One region of the Dyella sp. 01L423 genome, then DNA from elsewhere that is predicted to be linked to it. Evidence: predicted binding sites of a transcription regulator. Region 1 holds the regulator's gene; the other holds the start of a gene.

Evidence for each region. The regulator FliA, encoded in region 1, starts transcription of late flagellar genes. The targets are predictions, from matches to a motif close to TAAAGTTTNNCNNNCNNNGGCCGATAA.
Region 2: a site for FliA is predicted at 4,383-4,409, ahead of motA (flagellar motor stator protein MotA). Genes of this name have one in related genera too.

The regions. Positions count from the first base shown of each region.
Region 1 covers NZ_JBFTSI010000004.1:73,685-84,618, reverse strand. Annotated here, with positions in the region: gene fliQ (flagellar biosynthesis protein FliQ) at 1-79, shown strand, start outside; gene fliR (flagellar biosynthetic protein FliR) at 76-846, shown strand; gene flhB (flagellar biosynthesis protein FlhB) at 857-1,993, shown strand; gene flhA (flagellar biosynthesis protein FlhA) at 2,004-4,094, shown strand; gene flhF (flagellar biosynthesis protein FlhF) at 4,238-5,665, shown strand; gene AC1DMY_RS12975 (nucleotide-binding protein) at 5,662-6,603, shown strand; gene AC1DMY_RS12970 (RNA polymerase sigma factor FliA) at 6,605-7,378, shown strand; gene cheY (chemotaxis response regulator CheY) at 7,500-7,907, shown strand; gene AC1DMY_RS12960 (protein phosphatase CheZ) at 7,904-8,545, shown strand; gene AC1DMY_RS12955 (chemotaxis protein CheA) at 8,549-10,510, shown strand; gene AC1DMY_RS12950 (flagellar motor protein) at 10,512-10,934, shown strand, end outside.
Region 2 covers NZ_JBFTSI010000001.1:766,242-777,175, forward strand. Annotated here, with positions in the region: gene AC1DMY_RS03425 (alpha/beta fold hydrolase) at 1-659, opposite strand, end outside; gene AC1DMY_RS03430 (hypothetical protein) at 883-1,236, shown strand; gene AC1DMY_RS03435 (HAD-IA family hydrolase) at 1,285-1,905, shown strand; gene AC1DMY_RS03440 (dienelactone hydrolase family protein) at 1,945-3,516, shown strand; gene AC1DMY_RS03445 (cytochrome P460 family protein) at 3,552-4,118, opposite strand; gene motA (flagellar motor stator protein MotA) at 4,452-5,321, shown strand; gene motB (flagellar motor protein MotB) at 5,318-6,346, shown strand; gene AC1DMY_RS03460 (LysR family transcriptional regulator) at 6,359-7,213, opposite strand; gene AC1DMY_RS03465 (zinc-dependent alcohol dehydrogenase family protein) at 7,337-8,332, shown strand; gene AC1DMY_RS03470 (hypothetical protein) at 8,383-8,661, opposite strand; gene AC1DMY_RS03475 (SAM-dependent methyltransferase) at 9,143-9,952, shown strand; gene AC1DMY_RS03480 (hypothetical protein) at 10,103-10,387, shown strand; gene AC1DMY_RS03485 (tetratricopeptide repeat-containing diguanylate cyclase) at 10,460-10,934, shown strand, end outside.

The DNA of each region.
Region 1 (10,934 bases):
CGCCGGTCCCTGGATGCTACGCACGTTGGTGCAATTCACGCGCCAGCTGATCGAGAGCCTGCCCGGGGCGGTGAAGTGACCACCGTGCAGCTCGCTCAATTGCAGGGGCTGATCGGCTCGCTGTTGTGGGCGATGGCTCGCGTTGGCGGGCTGTGTCTGGTTGCGCCGGTGTTCGGCGACTCAGTGCTTCCGCAGCGTTTCCGGCTCGCCATCATGTTGATGCTGACCGTGGTGCTGGCGCCGCTCGCGCCGACCACGATTGATCCGATGACGGCCGACGGCATCACCACCATGGTGGCGCAGTTGCTGATGGGCGCATCGATTGGTTTCGTGCTGAAGCTCGCGTTCGAAGCGGTGTCGCTGGGCGGCCAGTTGGTGGGGCAGAGCATGAGCCTGGGCTTTGCCGAAACGGTGGATCCGCGTGGCGGCGGCAGTTCGCCCGTGCTCAGCCAGTTCTACCTGCTGATGGTGATGCTGCTGTTCCTCGCCATGAACGGGCATCTGCGTTTGATTTCGCTGCTGGCGGACAGTTTCCATAGCTTGCCGCCGGGGCAGGCGGTAATCGATCCCAAGGGTTTGTACGCCGTGGTCGCGTTCGCCACGCATCTGTTCGGCGGCGCAGTGCGCGTGGCGCTGCCGGCGATGACCTCGCTGCTGATGGTCAATATCGGCTTTGCCGCGATCAGTCGTGCGGCGCCGTCCATGAATTTGTTCGCGGTGGGTTTCCCGATCACGGTCACCCTGGGTTTCGTCGCGCTGTGGCTGTCGCTGCACACCTTGCCGGGTGCCTTCGAGTCTTTGCAGAACACCGCATGGACGCTGATGCACGAACTGGCGGGCGGCTGAGGGATACGCCATGGCCGAGAACGACGATCAGGAACGCACTGAACAACCCTCCGAAAAACGCCTGCGCGAATCGCGCGAAAAGGGCGACGTTCCCCGATCGCGCGATCTGTCGGGTGCGGTGGTGGTGCTTGCCGGCGTTTCCGCGCTGATGAATGGCGGCGCGGCGGCGATGGAGCACGTGAGGCGCATCTACGGCTTGGGGCTGACCTACGATCGCGCTGCGTTGTTCTCCGAGCAATTGCCCGGGCGCGCGCTCTCGATGGCGATGCACGAGGCGATGTCGCTGTTTGCCCCGGTGGCGCTCGCCACCATGCTGGCCGCGCTCGCTGCGCCGCTGTTGCTCGGCGGCCTCAATTTCAGCGCCGAGGCGCTGGAGCCCAAGTTCGAGCGGCTCGATCCGATCAAGGGGCTTGGCCGCATCTTCGCCATGCGTGGCCTGGTGGAACTGGCCAAGTCGCTGCTCAAGCTGCTGCTGATCGGCGGCGTGCTGGTGATGGTGCTGAAGAACTGGCAGGACGACCTGATGGCCACCGGCGTCGGCGAAGTTCGCGCCGGCACGTTCAAGGCCATGAGTCTGCTCGGGCATGGCGCGCTGTTGTTTGGCTCCATCCTCGCGCTGATCGGCGGCGCCGACGCGCTGTACCAGAAGTTCGACCACACCAAGCGCCTGCGCATGACGCGCCAGGAGCTGAAGGACGAATCGAAGGAGAGCGACGGCAATCCCGAGCTCAAGGGCCGCATTCGCCAGCTGCAGTTCCAGATGGCGCGCAAGCGCATGATGCAAGAGCTGCCGAAGGCGGACGTGCTGATCACCAACCCTTCGCACTTTGCCGTGGCCTTGCGCTACGACGAAGGCCGCATGGGCGCGCCGCGCGTGATCGCCAAGGGCATGGACGAACTCGCGCTGCAGATCCGCCTGGTCGCCTCCAGCCACCGCATCCCCACCGTGGAAGCGCCGCCGCTGGCCCGCGCGCTGTATGCCACCACCCAGATCGACCGCGAGATTCCCTCGGCGCTGTACGTCGCCGCGGCCCAGGTGCTCGCCTATGTCTTCCAGCTCAAGCAGGCAGTGTCGCGCGGTGATGCACCGCCGTCGGCGCCGCAACCCGATGTTGATCCGGACCTGATGGGTCCCTACAAGTTCTGATGGAACAGTGATGGCAAACGCTACTGCCTTAGGCACTCTCAAGACGCTTGGACGCCGCGGCCTCGGCGCGCCGGTGATCATGCTCGCCGCGCTGGCGATGCTGATGCTGCCGCTGCCGCCGTTCCTGCTGGACATGCTGTTCAGCTTCAATATCGCGTTGTCGCTGGTGATCCTGCTGGCGGTGATCTACGTGATGCGCCCGCTGGAATTCGCTGCGTTCCCCACGGTGGTGCTGATGGCGACCTTGCTGCGCCTCGCGCTCAACATCGCCTCCACGCGCGTGGTGCTGCTGAATGGCCACGACGGCCCTGGCGCCGCGGGCAAGGTGATCGAAGCGTTCGGCGAGTTCGTCATCGGCGGCAATTTCGCGGTGGGCCTGGTGGTGTTCGCCATCCTCACCATCATCAACTTCGTGGTGGTGACCAAGGGCGCGACCCGCGTGTCCGAAGTGACGGCGCGCTTCACCCTTGATGCGATGCCCGGCAAGCAGATGGCGATCGACGCCGATCTCAATGCCGGCCTGCTCAACCAGGAACAGGCGCGCGACCGTCGCCAGGAAGTGCGCGAGGAAGCGGACTTCTACGGCTCGATGGACGGTGCCTCCAAGTTCGTGCGCGGCGATGCCACCGCCGGCATTCTGATTTTGATCATCAACATCGTCGGCGGCTTCTTCGTCGGCATTTTCCAGCACGGGCTTTCGGCGGGCGAAGCTGCCAAGACTTACACGCTGCTCACCATCGGCGACGGCCTGGTGGCACAGGTTCCATCGCTGATGCTGTCGATCGCCACCGCCGTGATCGTGACGCGCGTGTCCAAGTCCACCGACATGGGCAAGCAGCTCATCGGCCAGCTGTTCGGGCAACCGCGTGCGCTCGCCGTGGCGGGCGTGGTGCTGGGCGTAATGGGCCTGATTCCGGGCATGCCGAATATCGCGTTCCTGTTGCTGGGCGGTACCTGCGGTGGTGCGGCCTGGCTGATGATCAAGCGCGATCGCGAAGCGGTCGAGCGCGTGGCAAAGGCCGCCGCTGAAGTGCTGCCGCCGGCCGCGCCGACAGAACGTCTCGAACTGGGCTGGGAAGACGTCGCCAGCGTCGATCCGCTGGGTCTGGAAGTGGGCTATCGGCTGATTCCGCTGGTGGATACGCATCAGGGCGGCGAGTTGATGGGCCGCATCAAGTCGGTGCGCCGCAAGCTCTCGCAGGAGCTGGGCTTCCTGGTGCCGCCGGTGCATATCCGCGACAACCTGGATCTTGGCCCCAACACCTATCGCATCAGCCTGATGGGCGTGCCGATGGGCGAGTCCGAGGTGCACAACGATCGCCTGCTCGCAATCAATCCCGGTCGCGTGCAGGAAGGGCTGCAAGGCATTGCCACGCGCGATCCGGCGTTCGGCCTCGAAGCGCTGTGGATCGAACCGGGCCAGCGCGAAACGGCGCAGAGCCTGGGCTATACCGTGGTCGATCCGGCCACCGTGGTGGCCACGCACCTGTCGCACATCCTGCAGAGCCACGCGCACGAACTGCTCGGCCACCAGGACGTGCAGCAGCTGCTCGATCGCCTCGCCCAGACAACGCCCAAGCTGGTGGAAGACCTGGTGCCCAAGCGCCTGTCGCTGGGCGTGGTGGTCAAAGTCATGCAGAACCTGCTGGCCGAGCGGGTGCCGATCCGCAATATGCGTTCCATCGTCGAATCCTTGGCGGAGCACGCGAACCAGAGTCAGGATCCCGGCGCCCTCAGTGCGGCCGTGCGCGTGGCGCTGGGTCGTCAGATCGTCCAGGAGATTTCTGGCCTCGGTACCGAGATCCCGGTTATCACGCTGGCGCCGGAGCTGGAGCAGATCCTGCTCGGATCGCTCGCAAATGGCGGCGTGGCAGGCGCTGCGGTGGAACCGGGCCTCGCCGACCGCCTGCAACAAGGCGTCGCCGACGCTGCGCGCAAGCAGGAAATGAGCGGCGAACCGGCCGTTTTGCTGGTCGCACCGCAGCTGCGTCCGTGGCTCGCACGCTTCACTCGCCATGTGGCACAGAACCTGCACGTACTGGCTTACAACGAGGTGCCGGACAACCGCCGAGTGCGATTGGTGCAGGCATTGGGTCGCTGAATCAAGCAGACGAGAGAAGGAATAGGGATGAGTAGCGAGGGCGCAAACATCGAGTCGTTGGCGAATGGGCAGCACGTGCCGAGAGGCATGGCCGCGCAAGTTCGTCGCTCGTCCCTCGTTCCTGTTTCGCGGAGCAGCAAGGCATGAAGATCAAGCGTTTCGTGGCCCCGGATATGCGTCAGGCCATGCGTGAAGTGCGCGAGGACCAGGGACCGGATGCGGTGATCCTGTCCACGCGCCGGATGGACGACGGCATCGAGATCATCGCGGCCGTGGATTTCGACGAAGCTTTGGTGCGCGAAGCGGCGCGCCATGGCGCGCCGCTGGAAGTGGAGAACCGCGCACCGCCCGCAGCGAACAGCGACCTGCCTTCCTTCGCGGCACGTCGTGCCGACGTGATGCCGCCGCCGCTGCCGACGGCGAATCGTCGCGAGGACGACGGCGTCACCGTGTCGCTCTCGCGTCGTGCCACCACCGCACAGCGCGTGGAGCCCACGCTCGAAGCGCCGGTAGCTCGCAAGCCATCAGCCCAGGCCGCATCGCTGGTCAAGGCGCTGGAGGAAAAATCCGCGCCGGTGGAATCTGCGCAGACCAACGTAGCCGGTGAGGTCACCGCTTCGATCCATCCCCTGCTCGAACGCGCCATGCAGGACACCGCACGCGTACGCGCCGAACTGGGCAGCCTGCGCGACCTGCTGGAAACCCAGCTGTCGAGCTTGATCTGGAACGACCTGGAACGCCGTCAGCCGATGCGCGCCCGCGTGCTGCGTGAAATGACGCGGCTGGGTATCGAACCGGATGTGGCTCGTCAGCTGGTCGGTGAACTGCCAGTCGAGATCAACGCCGAGCAGGCGCGCTATCTGCCGCTGGGTGTACTCAGCCGCAGCCTGTCGATCAGCCCGCGCGACCATTCGGAGCGTCGTGGCGTGACTGCGCTGGTTGGTCCCACCGGCGTGGGCAAGACCACCACCATCGCCAAGCTCGCCGCGCGTGCGGTGATGCGCAACGGCGCATCGCAGGTCGCGCTGGTCAGCACCGATCACTATCGCATCGGCGCCGCGGCGCAGCTGGAACACTACGGCCGCCTGCTTGGCGTGCGCGTGTATCCCGCCTATGACGCCGACAGCCTGCGCCATGTACTGGAACTGCTGCGTGGCCACCACACCGTGCTGGTGGATACCGCGGGCCTGGCTGGCGGCGATCCGCGCCTGGCCGAGCAGCTTGACGTGCTGGGCAACGGCGGCGATCTGCGCGCCTGCCTGGTGATGGCGGCCAACGCGCATGCCTCCTCGCTCGACGAGGCGGTGCGCGCCTACCTGCCGGTCAAGCCGCACGCCTGCATTCTTACCAAACTCGACGAGGCACCCAGCCTCGGCGGCGCGCTGTCGGTGCTGATCCGTCACCGACTCGCGCTCGACTACGTCACCGATGGACAGCGCGTGCCCGAAGACATCGCTACAGCCGATGCCCGGGTGCTGGTGTGCCGTGCCGCGCAGGTGCTCAAGGGCACCGCGCCGGCCGATGACGTGGTGATGGCGGATCGCTTCGGACTAGCGGTGGCAAGCGCATGAGCGGTGTCTTTGCAATGAACCAGGCGATGGGGTTGGAAGGCATGCTGCGTGCGCTGACCGAACGACATAGCCGACAGGCGCCGGTCCAGGACCAGGCGTATGGACTGAGCGGCAGTGCGCCGCGCAAGCGTTGCCGCGCCATCGCGGTGGCCGGCGGCAAGGGCGGCGTGGGCAAGACCACGGTGTCGGTGAACCTGGGCATGGCGCTCGCCGTCGCGGGTCACCAGGTGATCCTGCTCGATGCGGACATGAGCCTGGCCAATATCGACGTACTTCTCGGCCTCACGCCCACGCGCCACATCGGCCACCTGCTCGACGGCGTCTGCTCGATCGAGGACTTGCTGATGACCGCGCCGCACGGCCTCAAGGTGGTGCCGGCCGGTTCCGGTACGCGCCGACTGGCGCAGCTGGGTGCGGGCGAACATGCGGCCGTGATCCGCGCGTTTGACGATCTGGTGACACCGCCGGACTACCTCGTGGTGGATACCGCCGCCGGACTGTCCGACAACGTGGCGATGTTCGCCGCCGCCGCGGATGACGTGGTGGTGGTGGTATGCGACGAGCCCGCCTCGCTCACCGATGCGTACGCCTTGCTCAAGGTGCTCAGCCGCGATTTTGGCGTGCGCCGCTTCCGCATGGTGGCGAACATGGTGCGCAACCTGGGCGAGGCCAGGCAGCTGCATCAGAAACTCGCACGAGTTTGCGATCGCTTCCTCGATGTGGCGTTGGAATTCATGGGCCATGTTCCGCATGACGAACGACTCAAGCAGGCCATCCGTCGCCAGAGCGCGGTGGTGGATCTGTGGCCGTCGAGCCGGTCGGGATTGGCATTCAAGCAATTGGCGGGTGCGGTCGATACATGGGGTGAACCCGAGCGACTGGGCCTGGATCGCATCGCCTTTTTCAGCAGGCAGGCCGCAGTAGCAACGGGGTGGTGACATGAGTGTGGCTTCCGAATATCTGCAGCTGACGCGGCAGAGTGCCGACGAACTGGTTCGCCAGCACGCTCCCTTGGTGCGAAGGATCGCCTATCACCTGATGGGTCGATTGCCGCCCAGCGTGGACGTGAGCGATCTGATTCAGGCCGGCATGATCGGTTTGCTGGAGGCCGCGCGCAATTTCACCACCGGCAAGAATGCGAGCTTCGAGACGTTTGCGGGTATCCGCATCCGTGGCGCGATGCTCGACGAATTGCGGCGTACCGACTGGACCCCACGGTCGGTGCATCGAAAAGTGCGCGAAATGGCGGAGGTTGTTCGTCAGATTGAAATCGAAACCGGTTCTGATGCCGATGACGCCGAAGTAATGCGGCGACTGGGCATGGGCGCCGAGGAATATCACCAGGTGTTGGCTGACGCGGCGAGTGCACGCCTGCTCAGCCTTTCCGCACCGGACGACGCGGATGGTGGCGCGGCGTTCGACGTGGCCGACGGCGACAGCCTGAGCCCGGCGGACAGTGTCGAGCATGAAGGCATGCGCGAGGCGCTGGTGGAAGCCATCGGCGGCCTGCCCGAACGCGAGCAGCTGGTGATGTCCCTGTACTACGAGGAAGAACTGAACCTCAAGGAGATTGGTGCGGTGCTCGGCGTGACGGAGTCGCGCGTGTGCCAGATCCACGGCCAGGCCATCGTGCGCTTGCGAGCGCGCATGAGCGGTTGGCATGAGGGGCAGGAAAGGAAGGCAGGAAAACGTAAAGGGGCGAGGGGCGAGTAACTAGGGCGAGAGCCCGAACGGTCGCTGCGCCGACCAGGGTCGAACCGACGTCCGGTCGTTGCGTCCTCGCAACTCGTCCCTGTTCAACACAAGTCATATCTACGCGCAGCGGAGAAAGCGTTTGGACAAGAATATGAAGATCCTCGTGGTGGACGACTTCTCCACCATGCGGCGCATCGTTCGCAACTTGCTGGTCGAACTGGGCTTCAGCAACGGCCTGATCCAGGAAGCCGACGATGGCGAGAACGCGCTGACCATGTTGCGCAACAATGCCTTCGACATGGTCGTGACCGACTGGAACATGCCCAATATGACGGGCATCGACCTGTTGCGCGCCATCCGCGCCGAGCCCTCGCTGAAGGGCATGCCGGTGCTGATGGTGACCGCCGAGAACAACCGCGACCAGATCATTGCCGCCGCCCAGGCCGGCGTGAACGGCTACATCGTCAAGCCGTTCACCGCCGCGACACTGCAGGAAAAGCTGAGCAAGATCTTCGAACGCCTGGCCGCCAGCGGAGCCACCGCATGAACGCACAAGTTTCCTTGATGGCCGGCGAAGCGATGCCGCCCGAACTGCATGCCTTGCTCAACAGCGCCGATGGTGTTGCCTTTGAGAAGGCGCTCGATGTGCTGGTGCGCGAGCGCGAACAGCGCGTGTTCCGCGCCTTGGGGCTGCTTGCGCGCGACCTGCACGATGCGGTGCGCCGCCTCGGCGGCGATCTCGCCCAGGAAGGCGTGCCGGGCAGCGTCGCCGATGCGCGCAAGCACCTGGAAGACGTGCTGGAAATGAGCTCGCAGGCGGCCCATCGCTCGCTCGATTTCGTCGAGCGCATGCGCCCGCAGGCCGACGCGCTGGCCGAGAACGCCGGCGCGGTGATCGACGGCACCACCGAAGGCGAAGTCGCGCACGTGCTGGCCAAGCAGTCGCAGGCGTTCGCCCATGCTTGCCGCGATGGCCTGGCCGATTTCGTGGTCGCCCAGTCGTGGCAGGACCTTTCCGGTCAGCGCATCAAGAAGGTGGTGAACTTCATCGGCAGCGTGGAGAACTCGCTGCTGGAACTGGTGAGCCTCACCGGCGCGCTGGCGTCTGGCGAAGCCGCGGCCGGCCCGGTCAAGGTCACCAGTCAGGACGAGGCGGATCGTCTGTTGAGCGAATTCGGTTTCTGATCGATGGATCCCTCGTTCGACAACGAGCTGCGCGACGATTTCCTGGTGGAAGCCGGGGAACTGGTGCAGCGCCTGGGCGATCAGCTGATCGGGCTGGAGGCCTCGCCGCGCGACGCCGAGCTGTTGAACGCCGTGTTTCGCGCGTTCCACACGGTGAAGGGTGGCGCGGGTTTTCTCGCGATCGAGCCGATGGTGCAGCTGTGCCATCACGCCGAGGATCTGCTCAACGTGGCGCGCAACGGGCAGCTGCTGCTCGACGCCAGCCGCATGGATGCCTTGCTGGAAGCGTTGGATCTGCTCAATGACATGATGGCTGCGCTGGCCGGCGGCACGGCGATGGCGATGCCGCCAGCCGGCCTGCTGCAACGGCTAACACCGGGCAAAGGCGCTGCACCGGCGCCCAAACCGGTGGCCGCCCCGGTAGCGCCGCCGCCAAGCGATGGCACGATCGACGATTCCGAATTCGAGGCTTTGCTCGACAGCCTCTATGGCAGCAGCGGCGCACCGGGTGCGCCCGCGGCAGCAGCCGGGTCGGGCAGTATCTCCGACGACGAATTCGAAGCCCTGCTGGACAACCTGCATGGCAAGGGCGGCCAGCCTGGCGCGACGACGAGTGCACCCGTCGCATCGTCAACATCAAGCACGATTTCGGACGACGAGTTTGAATCGCTGCTCGACAATCTTCATGGCAAGGGTGGACTGCCGGGCGCGAATGCGCCGGCACAAGCTCCTGCACCTGCTCCTGCACCGGCTCCCGCGGCTGCACCGGCCAAGCAGGCCGCGCCTGCGCCGGAAAACACCGTGCGCGTGGACACCGCCCGCCTCGATGCCCTGGTGCATCGCGCCGGTGAACTGGTGCTGGTGCGCAACCGGCTGCTGAGTCTCGCGGCCAAGACTGGCGATGAAACGCTCGAGCTGGCCGCCACCGAACTCGACCGCGTCGCCGACGCCCTGCAGAACGCCGTACTCGGCATGCGCATGCAGCCGGTGGGCCGCTTGTTCCAGCGCTTTCCGCGCATCGTGCGCGATCTCTCGCGCCAGCTCGGCAAGGAAGTGGAACTGATCCAGGAAGGCGAGGGCACCGATCTGGATCGCAGCCTGGTCGAAGCACTCGCCGATCCGATGGTGCACCTGATCCGCAACGCGCTCGATCACGGCCTGGAAATGCCGGACGAACGCGAACGCGCCGGCAAGCCGCGCAAGGGCAAGGTGACGCTGGGTGCGAGCCAACGCGGCGAGCGCATCGTGATCACCGTGTCCGACGACGGGCGCGGCATGAACCCGGAAGTCCTGCGCCGCAAGGCGGTGGAAAAGGGCCTGATGGACGAGGCGCAGGCATCGCGGCTCACCGAAAACGAATGCTACGAGATCATTTTCCGCCCCGGCTTCAGCACGGCCGCCACCGTCTCCGACATCTCCGGTCGCGGCGTGGGCATGGACGTGGTGAAGACCCGCGTGGTGGAACTGGGCGGCACCTTGTCGGTGCGCTCGCAGCTGGGCAAGGGCAGCACGCTGGAGCTGGCCGTGCCGCTGACGCTGGCGATCCAGCGCGTGCTGATGGTGCGCGTGGGCGCCCGTCTGCTGGCATTGCCGCTGAGCAATGTGGATGAAGTGTTCGAACTGGCGGCGGGACAGCAACAGCAACTGGACGGTCGCGCCGTGGCTTCGCACCGCGGCCGCGCGCTGGCCCTGGCCAACCTCGGTGGCTGGATCGGCGTGGACGCTGCGCCGGGCCGCCACGTGGTGGTGCTGCATATCGGCCATATGCGCCTGGGTTGCCTGGTGCATGAAGTGCTTGGCCGCGAAGACGTCATGGTGAAACCGCTCGGCCCGCTGTTCGAAGGCGTGCCCGCCGTGGCGGGCGCCACCGTCACCGGCGATGGCCGTCTTGCGCTGGTGATGGATCTTGCCGGTTTGTCCGGTAGCGACGGTCAACTCCTCCCATCCCTCCGAGTGAATACCTGACATGGATCTGGTAAGTCTCATCGGGACGATCCTGGCCTTCGTGGTCGTGATCGTCGGCACCATCCTCAAGGGTTCCAGCGTGGAAGCGCTGTGGAATCCGGCCGCATTCGTGATCGTGTTCATGGGCACCATCGCGGCCCTGCTGGTGCAGAACTCCGGCAAGGTGCTCAAGCACGCGATGTCGATGTTCCCACTGGTGTACAAGCCGCCGCAGCACCAGCCATCGGACCTGATCAGCCGCATCGTCGGCTGGAGCGAAATTTCGCGTCGCCAGGGCCTGCTGGGCCTGGAGCCGCAGATCGACGCAGAAAGCGACACCTTCGTGCGCAAGGGGCTGCAGTTGCTGGTGGACGGCAGCGAGCCCGAGGCCATCCGCGGCGTGCTTGAAGTCGAAGTGGGTGCGCGCGAACACCATGATCTGGCC
Region 2 (10,934 bases), on a different contig from region 1:
TACTTGGCGTAGCCTGCTTCGCCGCGCTCGGTGGCGAAGTAGTACTGATACCACCACTGCAGCTCGGCCTTGGGCGGCAGCGGCGCGCGGTTGAGTTCCTGGCTGCCGATCAGATAGCCGCTGACGGACACCAGCGCCTTGCAGCGCGCCGGCCACAGCGCGGCCAGGATGTCCGCCGTGCGGGCACCCCAGTCAAAACCGGCGACGACGGCCTGGTCGATCTTGAGCGCATCCAGCAGTGCGATGGCGTCGGCAGCGAGTGCGGCCTGCTGGCCATTGCGCTTGGTATCCGCCGAAAGAAAATGCGTGTCACCGTAGCCGCGCAGGTAGGGAATGATCACGCGATAACCGGCAGCGGCAAGGATGGGCGCCACGTCGACAAAGCTGTAGATGTCATACGGCCAGCCATGCAGAAGCAGCACGGGCTTGCCGTTCGCCGGGCCGTCTTCCGCATAGGCCACGTCCAGTACACCCGCCTTCACATGCTTGAGCGGCTTGAACGACGTACCGCCGCCCGTGATGCTGTGCTTGACTGCGGCGGCTGCTGGTTTGGCCGTCTGTGCGCTGGCGAGCGACGCGAGACCGAATGGGGCGATCGCGAGCCCCATGGCCGTCGCTCCGAGGAAGGTCCGGCGCTGCTGGTTGATCTGGTCCGACATGAAGCATCTCCCTGCGGGTTGGTGTGCCCGCATAGAAGATCATGCCCCTGTGTCTGCTCTGTGTGGGGGTGCCGGGGATTTGAAAGTTCGTGTACCAGACAGGCCCGTCGATACATTGGGATACAAAACGACCCTGGCCCCTTTTGTTGCCGGCCGAGTGCCTCCATGGTGGCGCTGGGAGAGGGGCGTTCGTTCAACGCTTAGCTGGCAACAGGGAGGGGATATGGCCTGGCTGGACCCGCAGTGGTTTACACCCGCAGCACTGGCCGCCGAATGGCGGCGCAAAGACGTGCGTGGGTGCTTGATCGGCGTAGTGACGACCATCGTGGTCCTGGCCCTGTTCTGCCACCCGGAATCCGCACCCACGGCGATCTATATCGACTCGGTTGGCATCGACGTATTTCTCGCGATACTGGAAACGCAGTTGATCGTCGCACTGGTGATCTCTCGCGATCAGTTGCTGGAATTCTTTCGAACGGCCTACGTATCCGATGAACCACTGGGTACCCTGCTGCGGAAGGCAACGTCGTTCGCCCGATACTTGCGTGAAGCGCTTCGTGGCTCGTTTCGAGAGTAGACCGGCTTTATCATTCCGCAACAGTTCCGAGGCAACATGGAGAGCAGGGTGATCAAGGCGATTTTCTTCGACTACGACGGCGTGCTAACCACGGATAAAAGTGGCACGCTCACCACCGACCGCTATCTGAGCGCAGCTACCGGCATCGCGCAGTCAACCATCGGTGCCGCTTTCCAACCCTATATCGGCGACTTGATCATGGGCCGGGTGACTCATGCGCAGATCTGGAGCGAGGCTTGCCAGGCCATCGGCAAGGAGCTGGACATCGGCTTGTTGCTGGCCGCGTTCGAAAGCACGCCCGTGAATGCAGGCATGTTCGAATTGGCGCGCCGGCTGAAGGACAACCATGCGGTCGGCATCATCACCGACAACCGGCAGGAGCGCATGGACCATCTCAGGCAGCACCAGCAGCTGGATGTCATGTTCGATCCCATCGTGGTCTCTTCGGAAGTGGGTAGCGCGAAGGACACGCGGGATATCTTCGTGCATGCGCTCTCCCGCGCAGCAGTAGCACCCCAAGAAAGCATCTTCATCGACAACAGCGAGGCCAACCTGCGTGCGGCCCGTGCGTTAGGCATGCATGGGGTGTTCCATGATGACGCGAAGAACGATGTGGAGGCCCTGAGCCGCGAGCTGGCAGCATTGGGAGCCTGCATTGGTAGTGGCTGAGTCGTGCTGCCTGAGTCCACGAACGAATTTTCCACACTGATGAAAGGACGTAACGCGATGCGATGGATGGCTTCGTGTGTCGTATTCATGGTTTGCCAGGCGGCCTGGGCTGCCGACGGTTTCCGGTTCACGGCGCCCTACGGGCCTTATGACGTGGGGTTCAAGGTCGTACAGCAGTACGACATGAGCCGAAGCTACCGCCCCGGTGTCGACGCCGTGACGGGCGAGGCAGACCGAACTCCCCAGGGCCGGCCCATCGAAACCTTGATCTGGTACCCGGCCGCATCGGCGGGACGCCCCCTTTTGTATGCCGACTACGTCCATCTGGGCGGCTTCGAAGATCGCTTCGACCTGGGCCACGGCGAAAGTCAGCGCATTGCCGAGGCTTCCATGCGCGCCTACCTCTCGCGCGGCTATCTCCCCGCAGACATCTCGCGCGTCATGGCAGAACCGGTGCATGCCACGGGCGACGCCCCAGTGGCCACGGGAAAGTTTCCGCTCGTCATTTATGCACCTAGTGATAGCTCATCGGCCTACGAGAACGACAGCTTGTGCGAGTACCTGGCGAGTCACGGCTACGTGGTCATTGCCAGCCCCTCGCACGGCGCGCACGTGCGCTACATGACAGACGGCCATGTCGCCGACAACGTGGAAAACTCGCGCGCCCAGGCGGCCGATATCGGATTTCTGATCGGCTATGCGGCCTCATTGCCTCAGGTCGATACGGCCAAGGTGGGCGTGGTGGCGTACAGCTGGGGCGGCATGTCCAGCACGTTTGCCGCCGCCAACGACAGCCGCATCCGCGCACTGGTCGACCTCGACGGGTCGGTTCGCTACTTCCCCAAGGTCCTCGCCGCAGCGCCGGACATCACGCCCGATCGCATCCAAGTTCCGCTGCTCTTCTTTGCCGATCAGGAAGACCCGCTTGCTCCCGGTAAAGACTCCAAGCCCGGCAGCTTTCTCGCGCGCATCCGCCACGCGGACGTGACCGAAGTCGGCCTGCTCAAGCTGACGCATGACGACTTGTGCAGCGATAGCTCGCGGTTTCCCGGCCGATTCGGGCCGGTCCACACCACGTTCGACGAACGTAACGAGAGTTACGCCTGGGTAGCCCGCTACACACAGCAATTTCTGGACGACGTGTTGAAGGGTGATGCAAGCGCCAAGGCCTTCATGAGCGCCGCATCGGACGCGGTCGGCGTCCCCGCGGGCACGCTCACGATTCGGCACCGGGCCTCCGTGGGGCCAAGCCCTTCCGTGGCTGCCCTTGCGCAGGCGCTGCAGAGGGACGGGTTTGACCGGTCCATCGAAACCTATGCGGCTTACACCAGGCAACATCCTGCTTTTAAGGTGAACGAAGATACCTTCGGCGCCTGGTTTTCCTCTTTATCGGATCTTGCGCGAAGCAAGGACGCCCTAGGCGTCTGCAAGCTCTGGGTGCATGTCTATCCCAAGAGCGTCGATGGGTGGATGTCCCTCGCAGAAGCGTATGAGTTGGCGGATCAGCCACAGGCCGCCGTGCAAAGCTTTCGGCAGGCGTTAAAGCTCGACCCTCATAACAAGATCATCGCAGCCGCGATGAAGTTTGAGGCAACCAACACCGCGCATTGACGCGCGTGTGTTGGTTAGGCCGTTCCCGGCGCGATTCAACGCATCTGATACGGATGGAAGATGTGATCCTTCGCGGACACCTTCACGTGACACGCATGGCCGCAATCGGAGACACCGGTGGGGTCGGCTGAGAACGTGCTGGTAGTTGCGTCGAAATCAAACAGCGCGTAGCCCCATCCAGCGCTCTTGGGGAATCGTTTGCTGTCTTTCTCGATGACGAAAGCCTGGGTGAAGACGTCTGGCACGTCCACGGCGAACGGGGCTTCGGTGCTCTTCTTGAACTTCCACTGCAGCTTGGCGATCTTGGAACCCTCGGGGAAGGGTTTGCCGTTGCCGGGGATGCCCGACTTGTACGCCTGGATCATGATCGGGTTGGCGACGATCACCTTGAGCACTTCGTCGGTACGCGCGGAGGAGACCACGGACCAGTCTTCATAGCCCTTGAAATCGGCGAAGGCGACGCCGCTGGGCGACACGAGCGAATACTTGTCTTTGATGCTGACGCCGGCTTTGGCCTTGTCCTGCGCATACAGGGCCGTTCCACCCAGCACGACCAGTAGAACGGCGGCGGTCGCAATGGCGAGCTTGCTAGTGCGCTTCATGGCTACTCCTCGCATGGTTGTCGTGGACACGCGTGGTCTGTGGACGTGAGTCCATCGGCTCGATCACAAATCATCGCGATACTTAAATCCATCAGACGAAGGTGTTGATGCCGGGCCATCAAGCTGCCGCCATGTTTCATCGTCGAAACGCCCCTGCGTCTGCTCGACGCCGACCCGCGGCGACCCGGGCCCGGACATCCTGGGCGCGCCAGCGGAAGCCAGCGTGAAGGCCTCTCGTAAGACACCGCGGGAAGGAGCGTTTTCTAAACTTCCTTGGGAGCGCGCCGATAAAACGTGAGCGCGGAGTGATGGGCTCCGTATCCCGGAGCGAACATGTTGGTACTGGTCGGTGCAGTGGTGGTGCTTGTGTGCGTGCTTGGCGGCTTTGTGCTGTCGCACGGCCAGATCCTTGCCTTGTGGCAGCCGTACGAGCTGTTGATCATCGGCGGCGGTGCGCTGGGTGCGTTTCTTTCGGCCAATCCGTCCAAGGTGGTCAAGGCCGCACTGCGTGATGTGGGCGGACTGCTGAAAGGGCCCAAGTACAACAAGCAGGATTATGTGGATCTGCTGTCGATGCTCTATGAGCTGTTCAGCCTGATCCGCAAGGAAGGCTTGCTCGGCGTGGAAGAGCATATCGAAGACCCGCAAGCGAGCTCGCTGTTTTCCGCTTATCCGCGCCTGCAGCGCGAGCATCACCTGATCGAGTTCACTACCGATTGCCTGCGCCTGATGGTGGGCGGCAGCATGAATCCGCATGAACTGGAACAGTTGCTGGAGGTGGAGCTGGAAACCCATCATCACGAAGCCGTGGCGCCTGCAATGGCGGTAACCAAACTCGCCGATGCGTTGCCGGGTTTTGGCATCGTGGCGGCGGTGCTCGGCATCGTCACCACCATGGGCCAGCTCGATGGCGACACCTCGCGCATCGGCATGCATATCGCAGGCGCGCTGGTCGGCACCTTCCTGGGCATCCTGCTTTGCTACGGCTTCATCGGCCCGTTGGGTGCGGCGATGGAAAACCGGGTGCAGGAAGACGGCCGGGCCTTCGAATGCGTGAAGATCGCGCTGCTGGCCAATCTGCGCGGTTACAACCCGAAGGTGGCGGTGGAGTTTGCGCGCAAGTCGCTGGCGACCAACACCCGCCCGCGCTTCCAGGACCTGGAAGAACACCTCAAGTCGCCGCGCGCCAAGGCGGCCACGTGAGCGAGCAGGGCGAAGCACCGCTGATCGTCATTCGCCGCAAGAAGCAGCAAGGGCATGGCCATCATGGCGGCGCCTGGAAGGTCGCCTATGCGGACTTTGTCACGGCGATGATGGCGTTTTTTCTGGTCATGTGGCTGATCGGCGCGGGCACGCGCGAGCAGCGCGCGGCCATCTCCGAATACTTCAAGAACCCCAGCATGATGCAGGGCACGGCCACCATGGCACCGCCGGGGCAGATGGGGCCGGGCGGCGCCAGCACCAGCATGATCAAGGCCGGTGGTGCACTGGATCTACCCCATGGGCCCGGCAAGGACCGCCAGGGCGCAGCGGCGGCCAGCACCGATCCCAAGGAGATCGAGAAGGAAGCGCGCAAGCAGGAGCGCGCGCGGCTGGAAGAATTGATGCAACAGCTGGAGGCGGCGATCGAGAAGAGCCAGGCGTTGGCGCCGTTCAAGGATCAGCTGCTGCTCGACATCACGCCCGAAGGTCTTCGCGTGCAAATTGTAGACAAGCTCAATCGCCCGATGTTCGACCTGGGCAGCGCGCAACTGCGGCCGTACACCACGACGATCCTGCAGGAGCTTGCCGGCTTCATCAATCGCGTGCCCAATCGCATCAGTCTCTCCGGTCATACCGATGACGCGCCGTACAGCAGCGATCATCAGTACAGCAACTGGGAGCTGTCCGCCGATCGCGCCAATTCGGCGCGGCGCGCCTTGCTCTCCGGCGGCCTAACGGAAGACAAGATTGCGCGCGTGGTGGGGCTGGCCGCTTCGGTGCCGTTCGATCGCGTGAACCCGGGCGACCCGATCAACCGGCGCATCAGCATCATCGTGATGAACCGGCAGGCCGAGGCCGCCTCGCTGTCGCAGGAGAGCGCTGGCGTCGAACACGATGCGCCTGCGTTGCTGCCCGCGGTGGCGTCCATCGTGCCGGCGAAAGCCGCGATCATTGCCGTATCGGGGACGGGCGCCGACGGTGGCAACGCAGGCGCTGCTGCACAGGTTCATGTCGACTCGCCGTGAGGCGCTCTCCGCCTAATCGCTGGCCAGCCGATCGATGACCAGATCGAGCAGGGCGCGCAGACGTGCCAGTCGGCGCAGATCGCGGTGGTAGCCGATCCAGGTGTCGCGCGTGGGCGGTTCTTCTTTCATCGACAGGCGTTCGATGCCTGGCGTGGCGTCGCCCAACGGTCGCGGCAAGACGGCAAGGCCGGCGCCGCTGGCGCACAGGCGCGCGTGCACGTCGCGCGCGTTGCTGCGGAAAGCGACGCTGGCGTTGGGGAACTGCGCGTGCAACCAGCTGACGTCGGGCATCTCGCCAAACGCTTGGTCCATGGTGATCAGCGACACGCCCTTGCCATCGCCGGCTTTGGGTTTGCGTGCGCCTTTGAGCTGATAGACGCCGTAGTGCATGCGCAGCAGTTTTCGCGAGACCACGTCGGGCTCGTCGAACGGCTTGATGCGAAAGGCGAGATCCGCTTCGCGGCGCGCCAGGCTGAGCAGGCGGGTATCGGTGAGCAGTTCCACCGTGACGCGCGGATGTTGCCGCACGTATTCGGCGAGTACGGGAGCCAGTACCTGTGCGCCGAACCAGTCGGACGAGGTGATGCGAAGCAGGCCATCGAGTTCCTGCTGCTGGCCGGCCAGTCCACGCTGGAAGCTGAGCACTTCCTGTTCCATGCGTTCGGCGTGCTGGCATACCAGCACGCCTTCTTCGGTGAGTACGAATCCATCGCTGGTGCGCTGGAACAAGGTCTGGCCAATCGCCGCTTCCAGGGCACGCAAGCGGCGGCCCATGGTGGGCTGGGTTTGTCCCAGCGTGCGCGCCGCCGCACCCAACGTGCCTTCGCGGGCGATGGCGAGGAAAATGCGCAGATCGCTCCACTCCATCGCGGTGCTCCAGGCTGGTGCTAGGTGTCATGCAAATTTGCATGAATATCATGCGTTTTATTTAGTTTTCATGCAATTTGGACTGGCGTAGCTTGGACCCATCCGAACTACGAGGCCTTGGCCATGAATGCAAACCCGTCCATGCAAGCCGCCGTGCTGGAGCAGCACGGCCCTATCTTCCGTCGCACGGCCATCGCGCGGCCCAACCCCGTCGAGGGGCAGGTGCTGGTACGCATCATGGCCAGCGCCGTCAACCCGCTGGATCTGAAGATCCGCACCGGTAACGCCGAGCACGCGCGGCATCCGTTGCCGGCAATCCTTGGGATCGATATGGCCGGCGTGGTGGAGAGTGTGGGGCCGGGCGTCAGCACGTTTCGCGCCGGCGACGAGGTGTACGGCATGACGGGCGGCGTGGGCGGCGTGCAAGGTTCGCTCGCCGAATACGCCGCGGTCGATGCGCGTCTGCTGGCGCCTAAGCCGGCGCACTTCAGCATGCGCGAAGCGGCCTCCCTGCCGTTGGCATTCATCACGGCGTGGGAGGGACTGGTCGACCGTGCGCAGGTAAAGGCGGGGCAGAGCGTGCTGGTGCAGGGCGCAGGCGGCGTGGGCCATGCCGTGATCCAGCTGGCGCGCGCCTTCGGCGCCACGGTGGCCGCCGTCGACTCGGCGTCGAAGGCTGCGCAGAGTCGGGCCTGGGGCGCGATTCCCATCGAGCGCGACACGCCGGTGGAACGCTACGTGGCCGAGCATGCGAATGGCCGAGGCTTCGATCTGGTTTACGACACCGTGGGCGGTGAAGGTCTGGACGCTTCGTTCCGGGCCGTCAGGCGCTTTGGCCATGTGGTGAGCGCACTTGGTTGGGGCACGCATGCGCTGGCGCCCTTGTCGTTTCGCGCCGGCACCTACTCGGGCGTGTTCACGCTGCTGCCGCTGCTTACCGGCGAAGGCCGCGAGCATCACGGCGAGATCCTGCGCGAGATCACTCGGTTGGCGGAGGCGGGAAAGATCGCGCCGTTCGTCGATGCGCGCCACTTCAACCTCGATACCGTCGCCGACGCCCATGCCTTGATCGAGCGACGCGAGGCGCGCGGCAAAGTGGTGATCGACATCGCCAGCTGAAACAAAAACGGCCGGCGAATGCCGGCCGTTCCAGGATGAGCGGGAGAGGATTACTCCTCGCCGTCTTCCTCGTCTTCCTCTTCCTCGCCTTCGTCCTCGAAGGTTTCGAGTTCTTCGACGCGCAGGAAATTCGGCGCCGCATCGGCGAAGCTCACCTGCTTGCCGTTGGCCAGCATCGGGCGTACGTCACGCTGCGTGCTGCCGTTGCGCACCGACTCCACCAGCGCAAAACACACCAGCGCCTCGGCGCTCTCGTCGCCGTCTTCGTCGAACACGGCAACCCAACCCGTGGCGGGCATGATCTGGAGGATGTTTTCTTGTGAGGACATGACACTTCCGGTTTGGGGAAACGAAGAAGCTTGCCGGGTGCCTGGCGGGACTGCAAGCAACGGTTTGATGACCGCGAGACGGGATGCGCCCGTACCAGTGAGCCCATCACAAAACAGCTCGTTCCCAGGCAGTGCAGCGGTCTCCATGGCGCCGTCATACCTGCGAGTTAGCGTACGGAGAGCGGCATCAGCGAGACCGTACGCGCCGACTCAGCCATCTGGCGAAGGCATTGGCAAGGGTGTCGCTGCCGCCGACGACGCGACCGTTTTCCTTGCGGGCAGCTGTCGACATGTTCTCGCGAACGGCCATGGGAAGCCATTTTGCGGGCCGAGTCTGATGACGACCTGGCGTCGTTGGGGGCAGATTCTACGCTGCACCCGGTGGTCGGCCTTTTCTGTTTGTCATATGTCTCTTGGCGTGCGCAGCGTCACAGAATTGCCCTACTATCACGCGATGACAAATCCTGCGACTCAGCCCCCTATGGAAGGACACCGTGGCAGCCTGGCCTGCGTCGGCTTGGGCATGACCCTGGGCTCGCATCTGACCCCCCTGGCTCGCAGTCATATCGTGCAGGCGGACGTGGTGTTTGCCGGTCTGTCCGACGGTATCGTGGAGATGTGGCTGCAGCGCATGCATCCGGATGTGCGCAGCCTCCAGTCCTACTACCAGGAAGGCAAGTCGCGCCTGACCACGTACCGGCAGTGGGTCGACCTGATGATGGCCGAAGTGCGCGCCGGCAAGCGCGTCTGCGGCGTGTTCTACGGGCATCCCGGCATCTTCGCGTGGTCGCCCCACAAGGCCATCGACGCGGCGCGGGCCGAAGGGTATGCAGCTCATATGGAGCCGGGCATTTCTGCCGAGGACTGCCTGTACGCCGATCTGGGTATCGACCCGGGCCGTTTCGGTTGCCAGCATTTCGAAGCCAGCCAGTTGCTGCTGTTCGAACGCCGCATCGATCCCACGAGCTACCTGGTGTTGTGGCAGGTGGGCCTGGTGGGGGATCGTTCGCTGGCGCGCTTCCAGACCGGTTCGGCCTATCGGCAGGTGCTGGTGGAGCTGCTCAGCGAGCACTATCCGCTGGACCACGAAGTGATTGTCTATCGCGCAGCGACCTTGCCGATCCAGCAACCGCGCATACGGCGTGTTGCCTTGCGGGAGCTGCCTCATATCGAATTGCCGGCCGAAGAAACCGTGGTGCTGCCGCCCGCGGAAAAGCTGAAGCCAAACCTAGCCATCCAGGCGCGCCTGGCGGCATTGGACGAATTGGAAAAGGCCGGTTTGCCGGCCTGACGGGATAGAGTAGTCGCACGCCACGCGGGAAGGGCGCGGGGTGCGATGACAGGGTGCTGGCGGGTGCTGCGTGCTATGGGACGCAGAATCCGGCAGGCAATTGAAAGACCATCATCGGAAGAAAACCGGGGGAAACGTATGACTGACACGATGGATTGGCTGGAGGCCATTGGCCAGGACGCGACGCTGCGTCATGCCTCGGCCGGCGAGTTGAATAGCACGCTTGAGGCGGCGGACGCGTCCGAAGCCCTCATGGCGGCAGTGGCATCCGGCGACAGCGCGTGGCTGACCCAGGAATTTGGGCACCGCGACATGTTCGTCAACCAGGCCTCGCAAACCTTTCCCGAGGGCGACGAGCCCGCGCGTGAGGATGAGGCCGAGGAAGAACAGCAGGGCATCCCGAAACCGCAAAGCGTCCCTTCGCCCAAAGGCTAGGCGACCCGGATGCTGCACCGGCGGCGCAGAAGTTGGCCATGGCTCGCTTTAGCGGGCCTGGCCTTTTGCGCATTGATCGAGGTAGCCCATGCCTCGACGGCGATTGCCGATCCGGGGGCATTCCTGGAGCAGACCGAACGGGTGCGCACTGCCGATCATCCGCGGTTTGTCCTCATGCTGGCGCAGATGCGCGACGAGGCTCCGCAACTGTCCGCGGGACAGCAGTGGTATCTGCGCTATCTGGAAGCCTGGCAGACGGCCTTCGAGGGTGACACAGCCAAGGCCAACATGATGTTGCGCGACGTGATGAATCACTCCGGTGACATCACGCTGAAAGCGAAGGCTTCTGCCTTGCTGATGCACAACCTGGGTCTGAACAACCACTACGAAGAGGCCTTCACGCTCGCCAATCAACTGGTCTCCGAGTTGCCCGACATCACCGACAAGCTGGCGCGTTTCACCGTGCTGGCCAATTTGTCGCAGCTCATGACGGCCGCCAAGCAGAGCGACCTGGGCTTCAAATATGCGAGCCTGATGGAGGAGACCA